One region of the Escherichia sp. B1147 genome, then DNA from elsewhere that is predicted to be linked to it. Evidence: predicted binding sites of a transcription regulator. Region 1 holds the regulator's gene; each other region holds the start of a gene.
What was found. The regulator Fur, encoded in region 1, represses iron uptake genes when iron is present. The targets are predictions, from matches to a motif close to ATAATAATGAGAACNACTATCAA.
Positions count from the first base shown of each region.

Region 1 (6,638 bases):
ACAGCAATGTCGGGCTTTATGGCAATGCCGGAGGCTCGCGCCGAAGGATTCATCGACGATTCAACCTTAACCGGCGGTATCTATTACTGGCAGCGTGAACGTGACCGTAAAGATGTTACCGACGGGGACAAATACAAAACCAACCTTTCTCACTCCACCTGGAACGCCAACCTCGATTTTCAGTCTGGTTATGCTGCTGATATGTTCGGGCTCGATATTGCCGCGTTTACGGCGATTGAAATGGCAGAAAACGGCGACAGCTCACACCCGAACGAAATCGCGTTTTCGAAAAGTAATAAAGCCTATGACGAAGACTGGTCCGGCGACAAAAGCGGTATAAGCCTGTATAAAGCAGCGGCCAAATTTAAATACGGCCCGGTGTGGGCGAGGGCAGGTTACATTCAGCCAACGGGTCAAACGCTGTTAGCGCCGCACTGGAGCTTTATGCCGGGTACCTATCAGGGCGCAGAAGCCGGTGCCAATTTTGATTACGGCGATGCCGGAGCGTTGAGTTTTTCCTACATGTGGACCAACGAATACAAAGCGCCGTGGCATCTGGAAATGGATGAGTTTTATCAGAACGATAAAACCACCAAAGTTGATTATCTGCACTCCCTCGGCGCGAAATACAACTTCAAAAATAACTTCGTGCTGGAAGCGGCATTTGGTCAGGCTGAAGGTTATATCGATCAGTATTTTGCCAAAGCCAGCTACAAATTTGATATCGCCGGTAGCCCGTTAACCACCAGCTACCAATTCTACGGTACGCGCGACAAAGTTGACGATCGCAGCGTCAACGATCTTTACGACGGCACCGCCTGGTTGCAGGCGTTGACCTTTGGCTACCGGGCTGCTGACGTGGTGGACTTGCGCCTGGAAGGCACCTGGGTGAAAGCCGATGGGCAGCAGGGATACTTCCTGCAACGTATGACCCCAACTTACGCCTCTTCAAACGGTCGCCTGGATATCTGGTGGGATAACCGCTCTGACTTTAACGCCAACGGCGAAAAAGCGGTCTTCTTTGGTGCGATGTATGATCTGAAAAACTGGAATCTTCCCGGCTTCGCCATCGGCGCTTCTTATGTTTATGCGTGGGATGCGAAACCTGCAACCTGGCAGAGCAGTCCGGATGCGTATTATGACAAGAACCGGACTATCGAAGAGTCTGCTTACAGTCTGGATGCGGTCTACACCATTCAGGATGGTCGCGCTAAAGGCACGATGTTCAAACTGCACTTCACCGAATACGACAATCACTCCGATATCCCAAGCTGGGGCGGCGGTTACGGCAACATATTCCAGGATGAGCGTGACGTGAAATTTATGGTTATCGCTCCGTTCACCATTTTCTGATGCCAGACGCGGCAGGTTTTTTGCCTGCCGCACGTTTGAGGAATTCGCTATGAAAAAACTGATTCTCATCGCCATGATGGCATCGGGTCTGGTGGCTTGTGCGCAATCAACCGCGCCACAGGAAGATAGCCGCCTGAAAGAGGCGTACAGCGCCTGTATCAACACCGCACAAGGCTCGCCAGAAAAAATTGAAGCCTGCCAGAGTGTGTTAAATGAGCTGAAGAAAGAGAAACAGCATCAGCAGTTTGCCAACCAGGAAAGTGTACGCGTGCTGGATTATCAGGAGTGCCTACGCGCGACGCAAACTGGCAACGACCAGGCGGTGAAAGCCGATTGTGATAAGGTCTGGCAGGAAATTCGCAGTAATAACGCTACACAGTAAAGAAAAAAACGCAGACTGTAACTCTCGCTTTTCTTATTTCCTTTGTATAAAAAAGCCAACCCGCAGGTTGGCTTGAGACTTATGGTAAATGCTAAATTGCCTGATGCGCTGCGCTTATCAGGCCTACCTTTTCGTGCAATATATTGAATTTGAGAGGATTTGTAGGCTGGATAAGGCGTTCACGCCGCATCCGGCACGAACAAATCGCACTATGCCAATAATAAAAAGCCAACCCGCAGGTTGGCTTTTTCTCATTCAGGCTGACTTATTTGCCTTCGTGCGCGTGCTCATCTTCGCGGCAATCGCCTTCGGCGCAGTGACCGTAGAGATAAAGACTGTGGTTAGTCAGGCGAATGCCATGCTTCGCGGCGATTTCACGCTGACGCGCTTCGATAGATTCATCACTAAATTCAATAACCTTTCCGCAGTCGAGGCAGATCAGGTGATCGTGGTGATGTTGTTGGGTCAGTTCAAATACGGATTTACCGCCTTCAAAATTGTGGCGGGTGACGATACCGGCGTCGTCAAACTGGTTCAGTACGCGATATACCGTAGCCAGACCAATTTCTTCACCCATATCGATCAGTCGTTTGTATAAATCTTCCGCACTGACGTGATGGTTGTCCGGCTCCTGAAGAACTTCCAAGATTTTTAAACGTGGAAGCGTCACTTTCAGGCCAGCTTTCTTTAGGGCGGTATTGTTATCAGTCATGCGGAATCTGTCCTGTTACTAAGCGGTTCACTTCATTAAAAGAAGTGACAGAATTTGCTCTTGAGATAATGCGTATCATTATAGATTTGCCACGCCTAAATGAAAACCACAAGTCCCTGGCAAATATTGTTAATAAAAACGTGGCATAGCTTACATTTACGTTGGCAAGGCCACTTGAATACCGGGACATTGTACAGGCACACCGGCAAAAGTTACAAATTTGTAGCAATTATTTTGATTGGCATTATCTATTAATACGGCGTAGACATGAGTCTACACCGCAGTACATCAGGCATTGATAATTTCGTCGAGATGCAGTTCTTCAGAAATTTGTTTTACCCATTTTTCTACACGCTCGGCGGTCAGTTCTGGCTGACGGTCTTCGTCGATAGCCAGGCCGACAAAATGGTCATCATCCGCCAGACCTTTTGATGCTTCGAAATGGTAGCCCGCAGTTGGCCAGTGACCGACGATGGTCGCGCCGCGCGGTTCAATGATGTCACGAATGGTGCCTAAGGCGTCGCAGAAATATTCTGCGTAATCTTCCTGGTCGCCACAGCCAAACAGTGCAACCAGTTTACCATTGAAATCAATTTCTTCGAGAGTCGGGAAGAAGTCGTCCCAGTCACACTGTGCTTCGCCATAGTACCAGGTTGGGATGCCCAGCAGCAGAATGTCATAAGCTTCCAGATCTTCTTTGCTGCTTTTTGCAATGTCATGGACATCGGCAACGTCTTTACCAAGCTGTTTTTGAATCATTTTTGCGATATTTTCGGTATTACCGGTGTCGCTGCCGAAAAAGATGCCAGTGATAGCCATGAGTGAAATAACCTCTTGAAACTTATTGAAATGGGGGTGGCAAATTGCCCACGGATAAAGGCAATCATAGCAGAACAGGCAGTCTTGCGGAATCAGCAAACGAGCAGGACTGCACACTGTGCTACACGAAAGTGGATAATTAAACGATGCCCTGATTACGCAGCGCCGCCAGTTGCTGCATCAATATCTCTTCGATCAGTTCGCTACGGCTCATATTACGTGACTCCGCCAGCTCGTTCAGCGCCTCGACAGCTTCCGCATTCAGCTTCAGTTCGACACGCTTAAGGCCACGTACTTTGTCGCGTTTTAGCTGATTGCGTTTATTAATACGCAGCTGTTCATCGCGCGAAAGCGGATTGGTTTTCGGTCGTCCCGGTCGACGCTCGTGCGCGAACAGATCTAATGTCGTACGGTCCGTTTGTTCTTTGGCCATGATCTTGGTGACTTCGGGGGAAACAATCAGCCAGGCGCCTGCCCGGATGGATAGCCCGCCATAATACAACAGCGTGAGGAATCTCGCCAACGCCCACGCGCGGAATGCCGCGCGGACGCTGGGTTTTTAATCAGTTGCGTTAATCATTAAGATAGCGACGGATAGCCCGCAGCACAGCATCTGGTTTTTCTGCGTGTACCCAATGACCCGCGCCTGCAATAACATGCGCTCGTGCTTGCGGGAATTGCGCCAGCAAATCATCACGATACTGTTCAGTAACATACGGGGAATTGCCGCCAGGAATAAACAGAGCTGGGTGGTTCCATGCCGGAATTTTCTCCCAGCCAACAATATGTGGATACTGATCCCATAATACTGGCACGTTAAAACGCCACTCACCGTCAACAAAAGATTTCAGCAGGAATTGAATCACGCCCTCTTCATTAATATATTGGCGCATCACAGCAGCGGCCTGTTGGCGCGTTTGCGCGTCGGAGCCACTGACCGCGTTGATAGCTGCGAAAATTTCATCATGACGGCGTACGTGATAATCCACCGGCGCGATATCGATCGCTACCAGTTTCTCGATGCGGTCGGGCGCCAACGCGGTCAGTGCCATCACAGCTTTACCACCCATTGAATGACCAATAAATGTCGCCTTATCGATCTGCAGCGCATCCAGAGTATCAACAAGATCCTGGGCCATCGCCGGGTAATTCATGTGCGGATCTCGAGGCGAAAGTCCGTGGTTACGCATATCAACCTGGATGATATTGTGATCGTTTACCAGGTCGCGCGCCAGCACGCCGAGATTGTCAAGGCTGCCAAACAACCCGTGGACGAGGACGATGGGAGAATTATTATGCTGATTTTGTGCAGATTGCGCGCGGATATTCAATTTCATGGCAAAGTTCTTTTTTTCGTGTAGTTGGGTTAGGGTATTATGTTGACCATTGTGCCACAGGGCTGCAATAAATAAGGTTTAATCCGATTTTTTCTGCACGCCAGGCTTGACGCTATCCGCTGCCGGGATTTATTCATATACTCCCGGCGACTTGTATTCAGCTAAGACACCGCACTGGATTAAGATGAAAACGATTGAAGTTGATGATGAACTCTACAGCTATATTGCCAGCCACACTAAGCATATCGGCGAGAGCGCATCCGACATTTTACGGCGTATGTTGAAATTTTCCGCCGCATCACAGCCTGCTGCTCCGGTGACGAAAGAGGTTCGCATTGCGTCGCCTGCTATCGTCGAAGCGAAGCCGATCAAAACGATTAAAGACAAAGTACGCGCAATGCGTGAACTTCTGCTTTCCGATGAATACGCAGAGCAGAAGCGCGCGGTCAACCGCTTTATGCTGTTGTTGTCTACACTATATTCTCTTGACGCCCAGGCGTTTGCCGAGGCAACGGAATCGTTGCACGGCCGCACGCGCGTTTACTTTGCAGCAGATGAACAGACGCTGCTGAAAAATGGTAATCAGACCAAGCCGAAGCATGTGCCAGGCACGCCGTATTGGGTGATCACCAACACTAACACTGGCCGTAAATGCAGCATGATTGAACACATCATGCAGTCGATGCAATTCCCGGCGGAATTGATTGAAAAGGTTTGCGGGACAATTTAAAACAACGTTGCAGATAAAGGACAAAGCAATGGCAATCCACAATCGTGCAGGTCAACCTGCACAGCAGAGTGATTTGATAAACGTCGCCCAACTGACGGCGCAATATTATGTACTGAAACCAGAAGCAGGGAATGCGGAGCACGCGGTGAAATTCGGTACTTCCGGTCACCGTGGCAGTGCAGCGCGCCATAGCTTTAACGAGCCGCACATTCTGGCTATTGCTCAGGCGATTGCCGAAGAACGGGCGAAAAACGGCATCACTGGCCCTTGCTATGTGGGTAAAGATACTCACGCCCTGTCCGAACCTGCGTTTATTTCTGTACTGGAAGTGCTGGCAGCGAACGGGGTAGACGTTATTGTGCAGGAAAACAATGGCTTCACTCCGACGCCTGCCGTCTCTAACGCCATTCTGGTTCACAATAAAAAAGGTGGGCCGCTGGCCGATGGTATCGTGATTACGCCGTCCCATAACCCGCCGGAAGATGGTGGTATCAAATACAACCCGCCAAATGGCGGCCCGGCTGATACCAACGTCACCAAAGTGGTGGAAGACAGAGCTAACGCACTGCTGACCGATGGCCTGAAAGGCGTGAAGCGTATCTCCCTCGACGAAGCGATGGCATCCGGTCATGTGAAAGAGCAAGATCTGGTGCAACCGTTCGTAGAAGGTCTGGCGGATATCGTCGATATGGCGGCGATTCAGAAAGCGGGCCTGACGTTGGGAGTCGATCCGCTGGGCGGTTCAGGTATCGAATACTGGAAGCGCATTGGCGAGTATTACAACCTCAACCTGACCATCGTTAACGATCAGGTCGATCAAACGTTCCGCTTTATGCACCTTGATAAAGACGGTGCGATCCGTATGGACTGCTCCTCCGAGTGTGCGATGGCGGGCCTGCTGGCACTGCGTGATAAGTTCGACCTGGCGTTTGCTAACGACCCGGATTATGACCGTCACGGTATCGTCACTCCAGCAGGTTTGATGAATCCGAACCACTACCTGGCGGTGGCAATCAACTACCTGTTCCAGCATCGTCCGCAGTGGGGCAAAGATGTTGCCGTCGGTAAAACGCTGGTTTCTTCTGCGATGATTGACCGCGTGGTCAATGACTTGGGCCGCAAGCTGGTAGAAGTCCCGGTAGGTTTCAAATGGTTTGTTGATGGTCTGTTCGACGGCAGCTTTGGCTTTGGCGGCGAAGAGAGCGCGGGCGCGTCGTTCCTGCGTTTCGACGGTACGCCGTGGTCAACCGATAAAGACGGCATCATCATGTGTCTGCTGGCGGCGGAAATCACCGCTGTCACCGG
Region 1 covers NZ_LFHY01000012.1:74,004-80,641, reverse strand. Annotated here, with positions in the region: gene chiP (chitoporin ChiP) at 1-1,353, shown strand, start outside; gene chiQ (ChiQ/YbfN family lipoprotein) at 1,403-1,735, shown strand; gene fur (ferric iron uptake transcriptional regulator) at 2,001-2,447, opposite strand; gene uof (fur leader peptide) at 2,440-2,526, opposite strand; gene fldA (flavodoxin FldA) at 2,736-3,266, opposite strand; gene ybfE (LexA regulated protein) at 3,406-3,699, opposite strand; gene ybfF (esterase) at 3,839-4,603, opposite strand; gene seqA (replication initiation negative regulator SeqA) at 4,788-5,333, shown strand; gene pgm (phosphoglucomutase (alpha-D-glucose-1,6-bisphosphate-dependent)) at 5,362-6,638, shown strand, end outside.

Region 2 (6,638 bases), on a different contig from region 1:
AATGCGCTCTGTGCGCGGCTGGATGAACTGATTGCCAGTCAGCAGGCGGGGGTGATCGGCTGGCAGGTGTGCAGTGAGCTGGCTGGTGTTGAGCGTATTTATGCAATGCGCAAAAAAGCCGTCGGTCTGCTCGGTAATGCCAAAGGCGCAGCCAAACCGATTCCATTTGCCGAAGATACCTGCGTGCCGCCGGAGCATCTGGCGGATTATATTGCTGAATTTCGCGCGCTGCTCGACAGCCACGGCTTAAGTTATGGCATGTTTGGTCATGTCGACGCTGGTGTCTTGCACGTCCGTCCGGCGCTGGATATGTGCGATCCGCAACAAGAGATCCTGATGAAGCAAATCTCTGATGACGTGGTGGCGCTTACTGCAAAATACGGTGGTTTGTTGTGGGGCGAGCACGGCAAAGGTTTTCGTGCCGAATACAGTCCGGCGTTTTTTGGTGAGGAACTTTTCGCAGAACTGCGCAAGGTTAAAGCGGCGTTTGATCCGCATAACCGACTAAACCCTGGGAAAATCTGCCCGCCAGAAGGTATTGACGCGCCAATGATGAAAGTGGACGCGGTGAAGCGTGGCACGTATGACCGCCAGATCCCCATCGCGGTACGTCAGCAGTGGCGCGGGGCTATAGAATGTAATGGCAACGGTTTGTGCTTCAACTTTGATGCCCGCAGTCCGATGTGTCCGTCAATGAAAATTACTCAGAACCGAATTCATTCACCGAAAGGGCGCGCAACGCTGGTGCGTGAATGGTTACGTTTGCTGGCGGATCGCGGTGTTGACCCACTAAAACTGGAGCAAGAGCTACCAGCGTCTGGGGTCAGCTTGCGTACGTTAATTGCCCGCACGCGCAACAGCTGGCATGCAAATAAAGGCGAATATGACTTCTCGCACGAAGTGAAAGAGGCGATGTCGGGTTGCCTGGCCTGTAAAGCGTGTTCGACTCAGTGTCCGATCAAAATTGACGTACCGGAGTTTCGCTCTCGTTTCCTGCAACTCTATCACACGCGTTATCTACGCCCATTACGCGACCATCTGGTGGCAACGGTTGAAAGTTACGCGCCGCTGATGGCGCGTGCGCCAAAGACGTTTAACTTTTTCATAAACCAGCCGCTGGTGCGAAAACTCTCGGAAAAACACATCGGTATGGTCGACTTGCCGCTGCTTTCAGTGCCGTCGTTACAGCAACAAATGGTGGGGCATCGCTCGGCAAACATGACGCTGGAACAGCTCGAAGCGCTCAGTGCAGAGGAGAGAGCCCGCACGGTGCTTGTAGTGCAGGATCCTTTCACCAGTTATTACGATGCGCAAGTGGTTGCGGATTTTGTCCGTCTGGTCGAAAAATTAGGTTTCCAGCCGGTGTTACTGCCCTTCTCACCGAATGGTAAAGCGCAGCATATTAAAGGCTTCCTGAATCGCTTCGCGAAGACGGCGAAAAAGACGGCGGATTTCCTCAACCGCATGGCGAAACTGGGAATGCCAATGGTAGGTGTCGATCCGGCACTGGTGCTTTGTTATCGCGATGAATATAAACTTACGCTGGGCGAAGATCGTGGGAATTTCAATGTATTGCTGGCGAATGAATGGCTGGCGAGTGCGCTTGAATCACAGCCTGTTACCGCGGTAAGCGGCGAGCCGTGGTATTTCTTCGGTCACTGTACCGAAGTTACCGCTTTGCCTGGCGCGCCAGCGCAATGGGCCGCGATATTTGCCCGTTTTGGCGCGAAGCTGGAAAATGTCAGCGTGGGTTGCTGCGGCATGGCGGGAACTTACGGACATGAAGCGAAAAACCATAAAAACTCGCTCGGGATATATGAATTATCCTGGCATCAGGCGATGCAAAGACTGCCGCGTAATCGCTGTCTGGCGACCGGGTATTCTTGCCGCAGCCAGGTTAAACGGGTTGAAGGGACGGGGGTACGCCATCCCGTGCAGGCATTACTGGAGATTATTAAATGATATGGAAACGTAAAATCACCCTTGAAGCACTGAATGCCATGGGTGAAGGAAACATGGTGGGGCTTCTGGATATTCGTTTTGAACATATTGGTGATGAAACGCTGGAAGCAACAATGCCGGTAGACTCGCGGACAAAGCAGCCTTTTGGGCTGCTACATGGCGGGGCGTCTGTGGTGCTGGCTGAAAGTATTGGTTCCGTTGCCGGGTATTTATGTACCGAAGGCGAGCAAAAAGTCGTTGGCCTGGAAATCAATGCTAACCATGTTCGCTCGGCACGAGAAGGGCGGGTACGCGGCGTTTGTAAGCCACTGCATCTCGGTTCACGGCATCAGGTATGGCAGGTAGAAATCTTCGATGAGAAAGGGCGTTTGTGCTGTTCGTCAAGATTGACGACCGCCATTTTGTGACGTTGTCACCAGAAAAGTGTGATGCATATTGCTTTTGGTTATTATCTGCGCAGTAAACGGTGGTATACTGTGCAGGTCTTGTCTAAAGCGAGGATGCTATGTCTACTCAACTTAATCCCACCCAGTTGGCTATCGAATTTTTACGCCGTGACCAAAGCAATCTTTCACCCGCTCAATATCTCAAGCGTCTGAAACAACTAGAACTTGAATTTGCTGACCTGCTTACCCTCTCTTCTGCGGAACTGAAAGAAGAAATCTACTTCGCCTGGCGTCTGGGCGTGCATTAATCGCTACTGAACAGAGTCTGAATGCTCATCGACCTGGATTAACATCTGTCCAGGTCTGACGATTGCTCTCTGACTGTCCTCCTGTTGTTACCTGCCTGATTTTGCTCAAAAATAATACAAATCGCAGTTTGTGTTAAAACGGCGACCCGGTCTTATGAGATTATTCTTATCGCCCCTTCAAGAGCTAAGCCATATGAGTGCCGGAGATAAGCGCCGGATGGGGTAGAAATCCTTAAGCCTGTAATGCACAGACTTAAGGATTTTTTTATTTCTGAACTCGCCACTTTTTTACCTATCTCTTAAATAGTCATTTTCGATACAACTTTTTCTTTTCCATCACAGCCTTAACGCTCCTTCAGTAATAATCATTATCTAACAATGAGATACCTAATTCTTAGCGAGCCTGTTAACCCTCTCATCAGGGTCTATGCTTATTAAATGCAGGCAAAAAGCATGTTTTATGGTAAAGCCCCTGCGCTTGCTGGGTTGAACTGATAATCATTATCACTAACATGCTGTTATCCTCTGAAAGCGATGAAGTGAGGTAAATCGATGGACATGCATTCAGGAACGTTTAATCCAGAGGATTTCGCCTGGCAAGGCTTAACGTTAACACCCGCAGCCGCGGCGCATATCCGTGAACTGGTAGAGAAGCAGTCGGGCATGGTCGGCGTGCGCTTAGGCGTGAAGCAAACGGGCTGCGCGGGCTTTGGCTATGTACTCGACAGCGTCAGTGAGCCAGAGAAAGACGATCTGCTGTTTGAACGTGACGGCGCGAAGCTGTTCGTCCCGCTGCAAGCGATGCCGTTTATTGATGGCACGGAAGTCGATTTCGTTCGCGAAGGACTCAATCAGATATTCAAATTTCACAACCCGAAAGCCCAGAATGAATGTGGCTGTGGCGAAAGCTTTGGGGTATAGGCGGTACTATGTCTCGTAATACTGAAGCAACTGACGATGTCAAAACCTGGACCGGCGGCCCGCTGAATTATAAAGAAGGATTCTTTACCCAGTTAGCCACTGATGAGCTGGCAAAGGGGATAAACGAAGAGGTGGTGCGTGCAATTTCAGCGAAGCGTAATGAGCCGGAGTGGATGCTGGAGTTTCGTCTCAACGCCTATCGTGCATGGCTGGAGATGGAAGAGCCGCACTGGCTGAAAGCGCACTACGACAAGCTGAATTATCAGGATTACAGCTATTACTCGGCACCGTCGTGCGGTAATTGTGACGATACTTGTGCGTCGGAACCTGGCGCGGTGCAGCAAACTGGCGCGAACGCCTTTTTAAGTAAAGAGGTGGAGGCGGCGTTTGAGCAGCTAGGCGTTCCCGTGCGGGAAGGCAAAGAGGTGGCGGTGGATGCCATTTTCGACTCGGTTTCGGTTGCCACCACTTATCGTGAAAAACTGGCGGAGCAGGGAATTATCTTCTGTTCCTTTGGTGAGGCGATTCACGACCATCCGGAACTGGTGCGTAAATATCTCGGCACCGTGGTGCCGGGGAATGACAACTTTTTTGCCGCGCTCAATGCGGCGGTAGCCTCTGACGGTACGTTTATTTATGTGCCTAAAGGCGTGCGCTGCCCGATGGAGCTTTCCACCTATTTCCGCATTAACGCGGAAAAAACCGGGCAGTTTGAGCGCACCATTCTGGTAGCCGACGAAGACAGCTACGTCAGCTACATTGAAGGCTGTTCTGCCCCAGTGCGTGATAGCTACCAGCTACACGCGGCGGTGGTGGAAGTCATCATCCATAAAAATGCCGAGGTGAAATATTCCACGGTGCAAAACTGGTTCCCTGGCGATAACAACACTGGCGGTATTCTCAACTTCGTCACCAAGCGAGCTTTGTGCGAAGGGGAAAACAGCAAAATGTCGTGGACGCAATCAGAAACCGGTTCAGCCATTACGTGGAAATATCCCAGCTGCATTTTGCGCGGCGATAACTCCATCGGTGAGTTTTACTCGGTGGCGCTGACCAGCGGTCATCAGCAGGCTGATACCGGCACTAAGATGATCCACATCGGTAAAAACACTAAATCGACCATTATCTCGAAAGGGATCTCCGCCGGGCACAGCCAGAACAGCTATCGCGGATTAGTGAAAATCATGCCGACGGCGACCAATGCGCGCAACTTCACGCAGTGCGACTCAATGCTGATTGGCGCCAACTGTGGGGCGCATACTTTCCCGTATGTCGAGTGCCGTAACAACAGTGCGCAACTGGAGCACGAGGCAACTACGTCGCGCATTGGCGAAGATCAACTGTTTTACTGCCTGCAGCGCGGAATCAGCGAAGAGGACGCCATCTCGATGATTGTTAACGGTTTCTGCAAAGATGTGTTCTCGGAACTGCCACTGGAATTTGCCGTTGAAGCACAAAAACTCCTCGCCATCAGCCTTGAACACAGCGTCGGATAAGGAATAAATATGTTAAGTATTAAAGATTTACATGTCAGCGTGGAAGATAAAGCTATCCTGCGCGGATTAAGCCTCGACGTTCGTCCCGGCGAAGTTCACGCCATTATGGGACCAAACGGTTCGGGTAAAAGTACCTTATCGGCAACGCTTGCCGGGCGCGAAGATTATGAAGTGACGGACGGCACAGTTGAGTTTAAAGGCAAAGATTTGCTTGCGTTGTCGCCGGAAGATCGCGCGGGCGAAGGCATCTTTATGGCCTTCCAGTATCCGGTGGAGATCCCTGGCGTCAGTAACCAGTTTTTCCTGCAAACGGCGCTCAATGCGGTGCGTAGTTATCGCGGTCAGGAAACGCTCGACCGCTTCGATTTTCAGGATTTGATGGAAGAAAAAATTGCCTTGCTGAAGATGCCGGAAGATTTATTAACCCGTTCGGTAAACGTTGGTTTTTCCGGTGGCGAGAAAAAGCGCAACGATATTTTGCAAATGGCAGTGCTGGAGCCGGAGTTATGCATTCTTGATGAGTCGGACTCCGGGCTGGATATCGATGCATTAAAAGTGGTTGCCGATGGCGTGAACTCGCTGCGTGATGGCAAGCGTTCGTTCATTATCGTGACGCACTACCAGCGCATTCTCGACTACATCAAGCCTGATTACGTCCACGTGCTGTATCAGGGGCGAATTGTGAAATCCGGTGATTTCACGTTGGTCAAACAACTGGAGGAGCAGGGTTATGGCTGGCTTACCGAACAGCAGTAATGCGCTGCAACAGTGGCATCACTTGTTTGAGGCCGAAGGGGCGAAACGCTCCCCCGAAGCTCAACAGCATTTACAACAATTGCTGCGTACCGGTTTGCCGACACGTAAACATGAACACTGGAAATATACACCGCTGGAAGGGCTAACCAATAGCCAGTTTGTCAGCATTGCGGGGGAGATATCACCGCAGCAGCGTGATGCCTTAGCGTTAACGTTAGACGCTGTACGGCTGGTGTTTGTCGATGGACGCTACGTACCATCACTTAGCGATACGACCGAAGGCAGCGGCTATGAGGTGAGTATTAATGACGAACGCCAGGGACTGCCTGATGCCATACAGCCGGAAGTATTTCTGCATCTAACGGAAAGTCTGGCGCAAAGTGTTACGCATATCGCCGTGAAGCGCGGTCAACGACCTGCTAAACCCTTGCTGTTAATACATATCACCCAGGGCGTGACTGGTGAAGAGGTGAACACCGTCCATTACCGCCATCATCTGGATCTGGCGGAAGGTGCCGAAGCGACGGTGATTGAACATTTTGTCAGCCTTAATGATGCCCGCCATTTTACCGGGGCGCGGTTTACCATCAACGTTGCAGCTAACGCCAACTTGCAGCATATCAAGCTGGCGTTTGAAAACCCGGTTAGCCACCACTTTGCGCACAACGACTTGCTACTGGCTGACGATGCCACGGCATTTAGCCATAGTTTCCTGCTTGGTGGTGCCGTGCTGAGACACAACACCAGTACGCAACTTAATGGCGAAAACAGCACGCTGCGGATCAATAGCCTGGCGATGCCGGTGAAAA
Region 2 covers NZ_LFHY01000017.1:149,418-156,055, reverse strand. Annotated here, with positions in the region: gene A9180_RS18745 (FAD-binding and (Fe-S)-binding domain-containing protein) at 1-1,962, shown strand, start outside; gene menI (1,4-dihydroxy-2-naphthoyl-CoA hydrolase) at 1,959-2,369, shown strand; gene A9180_RS18735 (YdiH family protein) at 2,468-2,656, shown strand; gene sufA (Fe-S cluster assembly scaffold SufA) at 3,209-3,577, shown strand; gene sufB (Fe-S cluster assembly protein SufB) at 3,586-5,073, shown strand; gene sufC (Fe-S cluster assembly ATPase SufC) at 5,083-5,829, shown strand; gene sufD (Fe-S cluster assembly protein SufD) at 5,804-6,638, shown strand, end outside.
Region 2: the regulator Fur is predicted to act here: its motif matches at 3,148-3,170, upstream of sufA (Fe-S cluster assembly scaffold SufA).

Region 3 (6,638 bases), on a different contig from region 1:
GACAAACTGCTCGCCCATCAGGCGCATCGCCATATCCACACCTTTGCGGATCAGCGGTTCGCCGCTCTTACCGATAATGCGATTCAGCGAACGGGAGAGGCTGGCTTCGTTATGGGTAGAAACCAGTTTGCCGGTAAACAGCAGCCCCCAGGTGGCGGCATTAACAAACAAAGACGGGCTACGACCAATGTGTGACTGCCAGTTACCGTTGCTGATTTTGTCGCGAATTAACGCATCACGGGTGGCTTTGTCGGGAATACGCAGCAATGCTTCCGCCAGACACATCAGCGCCACGCCTTCCTGCGATGACAGTGAAAACTCCTGCAATAACCCCTGCACCATGCCAGCGCGACCACTGGCGTTTTTTTGATTACGCAGTTTATCCGCCAGTTGATACGCCAGTTTGTGCGCCTGTTCAGCAATCGGCTGCGGCAGGCGGGCTTGTTCCAGCAGCATAGAAACCGCTTCGCTTTCCGGGCGGCGATATGCGGCGGTGATGGCGGCGCGGGAAACCGACTGAGGCAAAATTTGCTCGGCAAAGTCGAGGAACGGCTGGTGTGGTTCCTCTGCCGGATTCGGCGCTTCATCGCTCTCATTGGCCGCGCCAGAAAGTAGCGCAGGCAGTTCCGGCAAGGTATCGCTGTTTTCCAGCTGTTCAAGATAAGAAAAAATCGCCTGCTTAATTAACCAGTGCGGTGTGCGATCGATGCGTGTTGCGGCAGACTTAATACGCTCACGCGTCGCGTCGTCCAGCTTAACCCCCATAGTGGTGGTTCCCATGCCATTACTCCTGTTGTTCTGAAAAGTGCAACTTAACGTTATCGTGAAATATCCATTATGTTGCAACTTTGTGCAACCGCGTTAAATGTGACTTACGTAGCAAGCTTAAAAATGAATGAAATGTTAATAAAAGAAATCGATATGACAGGAATTAAAAAAGTAATGCAGGCTTTTTCTCTGCGGCAGTTAACATTTTTGAAAGGTGCAACCGCAAAAAATGTGAGGAAGTGCAACCTGATGAAAAATAGTGTCGCTGGGTAATAAAATTTGATGTAAATGATGTGTTAAATCGATTGTGAATAACCAGCACTTCCGGCAGGATACGGTCGCCCTGGTAAAACATAAACTCTGTTACCCCGTTCCGGTGGCAGATATAACGGCAAGTTTCGACATTGCCGATAATAATTTTTTGGAGACTTTAGATGGCTATTAGCACACCGATGTTGGTGACATTTTGTGTCTATATCTTTGGCATGATATTGATTGGGTTTATCGCCTGGCGATCAACTAAAAACTTCGACGACTATATTCTGGGCGGTCGCAGCCTTGGGCCGTTTGTAACGGCATTATCTGCGGGTGCGTCTGACATGAGCGGCTGGCTGTTAATGGGCTTGCCGGGCGCAGTTTTTCTTTCCGGTATTTCCGAAAGCTGGATCGCCATTGGCCTGACATTAGGCGCGTGGATCAACTGGAAGCTGGTGGCAGGGCGGTTGCGTGTGCATACCGAATACAATAATAACGCCTTAACTCTGCCGGATTATTTCACCGGGCGCTTTGAAGATAAAAGCCGTATTTTGCGCATTATCTCCGCGTTGGTTATTTTGCTGTTCTTCACCATTTATTGTGCCTCTGGCATTGTGGCAGGCGCACGTCTGTTTGAAAGCACCTTCGGCATGAGCTACGAAACGGCTCTGTGGGCAGGGGCAGCGGCGACCATCCTTTATACCTTTATTGGCGGCTTCCTCGCGGTGAGCTGGACTGACACTGTACAGGCCAGCCTGATGATTTTTGCGCTGATCCTGACGCCTGTCATTGTCATTATCAGCGTCGGCGGGTTTGGTGATTCGCTGGAGGTTATCAAACAAAAGAGCATTGAAAACGTTGATATGCTCAAAGGACTGAACTTTATCGCCATTATCTCGCTGATGGGCTGGGGGCTGGGGTACTTCGGTCAGCCGCACATTCTGGCGCGTTTTATGGCGGCGGATTCTCATCACAGCATCGTCCATGCGCGTCGTATCAGTATGACCTGGATGATCCTCTGCCTGGCAGGGGCAGTGGCTGTCGGCTTCTTTGGGATTGCTTACTTTAATGATCATCCGGCGTTGGCGGGGGCAGTAAATCAGAATGCCGAGCGCGTGTTTATCGAACTGGCGCAAATTCTGTTTAACCCGTGGATTGCCGGGATCCTGCTGTCGGCGATACTGGCGGCGGTGATGTCAACCTTAAGCTGCCAGTTGTTGGTATGTTCCAGTGCGATTACTGAAGATTTGTACAAAGCGTTTCTGCGTAAACATGCCAGCCAGAAAGAACTGGTGTGGGTAGGGCGTGTCATGGTGCTGGTGGTGGCGCTGGTGGCGATTGCGCTGGCAGCGAACCCGGAAAACCGCGTGCTGGGGCTGGTGAGCTACGCGTGGGCTGGCTTTGGCGCGGCGTTTGGACCGGTGGTGCTGTTCTCGGTGATGTGGTCACGTATGACGCGCAACGGATCGCTGGCGGGGATGATCATTGGCGCGCTCACGGTTATCGTCTGGAAACAGTTCGGCTGGCTGGGACTGTACGAAATTATTCCGGGCTTTATCTTCGGCAGTATTGGGATTGTGGTGTTTAGTTTGCTGGGTAAAGCGCCGTCAGCGGCGATGCAAAAACGCTTTGCCGAGGCCGATGCGCACTATCATTCGGCACCGCCGTCACGGTTGCAAGAAAGCTAAGGGAAGGCGTTTTACCGAAAATCCCACGTCATAATGGGAATCAGGCAGAGGGCAATCAGTGATTGCCCTCTGTGTTTTTTCTCAAAATATTTTTACATTTTCTCATCATTATCACTACATTCTGCTTGTGTTTTTCTGTGTCGTAATGATAATCACTATCACTGTGATTTACTTTTCTTTGCATAGATTGACTCAGAAAAACGTTTAAGGGTGGGTGGCATGTTTGTTCCGTTTCTCATTATGTTGCGCGAAGGACTTGAAGCCGCGCTGATTGTCAGTTTGATTGCCAGCTATCTTAAGCGTACCCAGCGAGGCCGATGGATTGGAGTCATGTGGATTGGCGTGTTGCTTGCCGCTGCGTTGTGCCTGGGACTGGGCATCTTCATTAATGAAACCACCGGCGAATTTCCACAAAAAGAGCAGGAGCTGTTTGAAGGTATCGTGGCGGTGATTGCTGTGGTGATCCTCACCTGGATGGTTTTCTGGATGCGCAAAGTGTCGCGTAACGTCAAGGTGCAACTGGAGCAGGCAGTCGATAGCGCATTGCAGCGTGGAAATCATCATGGCTGGGCGCTGGTGATGATGGTCTTTTTTGCCGTTGCAAGGGAAGGGCTGGAGTCGGTTTTTTTCCTGCTGGCGGCATTTCAACAAGATGTCGGGATCTGGCCCCCGCTCGGCGCAATGCTGGGTCTTGCCACGGCTGTGGTGCTTGGTTTCCTGCTCTACTGGGGCGGTATTCGACTGAATCTGGGCGCATTTTTCAAATGGACCAGCCTGTTTATTCTCTTCGTCGCCGCAGGGCTGGCGGCAGGTGCCATTCGCGCATTTCATGAAGCCGGATTGTGGAACCACTTTCAGGAAATCGCCTTCGATATGAGTGCGGTGCTCTCAACTCACTCGCTGTTCGGTACGCTGATGGAAGGTATTTTTGGTTATCAGGAAGCGCCGAGCGTCAGCGAAGTCGCCGTCTGGTTTATTTATCTCATCCCGGCGCTGGTAGCGTTTGCTCTGCCGCCACGTGCAGGAACGACAGCGTCTCGCTCCGCGTAACGAATACGACGCAAATTCTTGCTTAGTTACAACATACTTTAAAGGGATAGTCTCGTCATGACCATTAACTTCCGTCGTAGCGCACTGCACCTGAGCGTAGCTGCGCTGTTCTCCTCTGCTTTTATGGCTAACGCCGCTGATATTCCGCAGGTCAAAGTCACTGTGACAGATAAACAGTGCGAACCGATGACCATTACGGTTAACGCCGGGAAAACACAGTTCATCATTCAGAACCACAGCCAGAAGGCGCTGGAGTGGGAGATCCTCAAAGGGGTGATGGTGGTGGAAGAGCGAGAAAACATTGCTCCCGGTTTTAGCCAGAAAATGACGGCAAATTTACAGCCTGGCGAATACGATATGACCTGCGGTCTGCTGACTAACCCGAAAGGGAAGTTGATCGTTAAAGGTGAGGCAACGGCGGATGCGGCGCAAAGCGACGCGCTGTTAAGTCTTGGCGGCGCAATTACCGCATATAAAGCGTATGTCACGGCGGAAACCAAGCAGCTGGTGACCGACACCAAAGCTTTTACCGACGCTATTAAAGCGGGCGATATCGAAAAAGCGAAAGCGCTGTATGCGCCGACGCGCCAGCACTATGAGCGGATTGAACCGATTGCTGAACTGTTCTCCGATCTGGATGGCAGCATTGACGCCCGTGAGGATGATTACGAGCAAAAAGCCGCCGACCCGAAATTCACCGGTTTCCACCGTCTGGAAAAAGCCTTATTTGGCGACAACTCCACCAAAGGAATGGATCAGTACGCTGACCAGCTTTATACCGATGTGGTCGATTTGCAAAAACGCATCAGTGAACTGGCTTTCCCACCTTCAAAAGTGGTCGGCGGCGCAGCCGGACTGATTGAGGAAGTGGCAGCCAGCAAAATCAGCGGTGAAGAAGATCGTTATAGCCACACCGATCTGTGGGACTTCCAGGCCAACGTTGAAGGCTCGCAGAAAATTGTCGATCTGCTGCGTCCACAACTACAAAAAGCCAACCCGGAACTGCTGGCAAAAGTCGATGCCAACTTCAAAAAGGTCGATACCATTCTGGCGAAATACCGTACCAAAGACGGTTTTGAAACTTACGACAAGCTGACCGATGCCGACCGTAACGCGCTGAAAGGACCGATTACTGCGCTGGCGGAAGATCTGGCGCAACTTCGCGGTGTGCTGGGACTGGATTAAGCTTTATGCAGTATGAAAATGAAAACGGCGTGAATGAACCGTCACGCCGACGTTTACTGAAAGGGATTGGCGCGCTGGCGCTGGCGGGAAGTTGCCCGGTCGCGCATGCACAAAAACCGCAAAGTGCGCCAGGTACGCTTTCACCGGATGCGCGCAGTGAAGTGCAGCCTTTTTATGGCGAGCATCAGGCGGGTATTCTGACGCCGCAGCAGGCTGCAATGATGCTGGTGGCATTTGATGTGCTTGCCAGCGATAAAGCCGACCTTGAGCGATTGTTTCGCTTGTTGACTCAGCGGTTTGCTTTTCTGACTCAGGGCGGAGTGGCCCCAGAAACACCAAATCCGCGCCTGCCGCCACTCGATTCCGGTATTCTTGGCGGCTACATTGCGCCTGATAATCTCACCATTACGTTATCGGTGGGCCACGCATTGTTTGATGAGCGCTTTGGTCTTGCAACGCAGATACCGAAAAAGTTGCAAAAGATGACGCGTTTCCCCAACGACTCGCTTGATGCAGCGTTATGTCATGGTGATGTGTTGCTACAGATTTGTGCCAACACCCAGGACACGGTGATCCATGCGCTGCGCGATATCATCAAACACACGCCGGATTTACTCAGCGTGCGCTGGAAGCGGGAAGGGTTTATCTCCGATCACGCGGCACGCAGTAAAGGTAAAGAGACACCAATCAATTTGCTGGGCTTCAAAGACGGTACCGCCAATCCCGATAGCCAGAATGATAAGTTGATGCAAAAAGTGGTGTGGGTCACGGCAGATCAGCAAGAACCAGCCTGGACTATTGGTGGCAGCTACCAGGCTGTGCGCTTAATTCAGTTTCGCGTTGAGTTTTGGGACAGAACACCGCTGAAAGAACAGCAGACGATTTTTGGTCGTGATAAGCAAACCGGTGCGCCGCTGGGTATGAAGCATGAGCATGATGTTCCCGATTACGCCAGCGACCCGGAAGGGAAGGTGATTGCACTGGACAGCCATATCCGGCTGGCGAATCCCCGCACGGCGGAGAGCGAGTCCAGCCTGATGCTGCGACGTGGCTACAGTTATTCGTTGGGCGTCACCAATTCCGGGCAACTGGACATGGGGCTGCTGTTTGTCTGCTACCAACACGATCTGGAAAAGGGCTTCCTGACAGTACAAAAAAGACTGAACGGCGAGGCGCTGGAGGAATACGTCAAACCTATCGGTGGCGGTTATTTCTTTGCGTTGCCAGGGGTGAAGGACGCGAACGATTATCTCGGAAGCGCATTATTGCGGGTTTAATGTTTTTAGGCGGATAGGCGTTTACGCCGCATCCGACGTTCGTGCGCTGGTGCCTGATGCGATGCTGGTGCATCTTATCAGGCCTACAATCGGTGCCGAATCGGTAGGTCGGATAAGGCGTTTACGCCGCATCCGGCATTCGTGCGCTGGTGCCTGATGCGATGCTGGCGCATCTTATCATGCCTACAATTGGTGCCGGAACGGTAGGCCGGATAAGGCGTTTACGCCGCATCCGGCAAGAACAAGGTACTTTACCAGCAACCGCGAATCCTGCTGAAAGCACATAACTTTCTCTATCACTGTCATCACTCTGTCATCTTTCCAATAGAAACTAATGTCACCGAAATGGGTGTTTATGGTTAAATATAAGTGAATATGCTGTTGCAATGAGTGAGAGATCTGTTGTAATTATTAT
Region 3 covers NZ_LFHY01000011.1:133,773-140,410, forward strand. Annotated here, with positions in the region: gene putA (trifunctional transcriptional regulator/proline dehydrogenase/L-glutamate gamma-semialdehyde dehydrogenase) at 1-780, opposite strand, end outside; gene A9180_RS10110 (hypothetical protein) at 838-1,041, shown strand; gene putP (sodium/proline symporter PutP) at 1,203-2,711, shown strand; gene efeU (iron uptake transporter permease EfeU) at 2,931-3,761, shown strand; gene efeO (iron uptake system protein EfeO) at 3,819-4,946, shown strand; gene efeB (iron uptake transporter deferrochelatase/peroxidase subunit) at 4,952-6,223, shown strand.
Region 3: the regulator Fur is predicted to act here: its motif matches at 2,851-2,873, upstream of efeU (iron uptake transporter permease EfeU).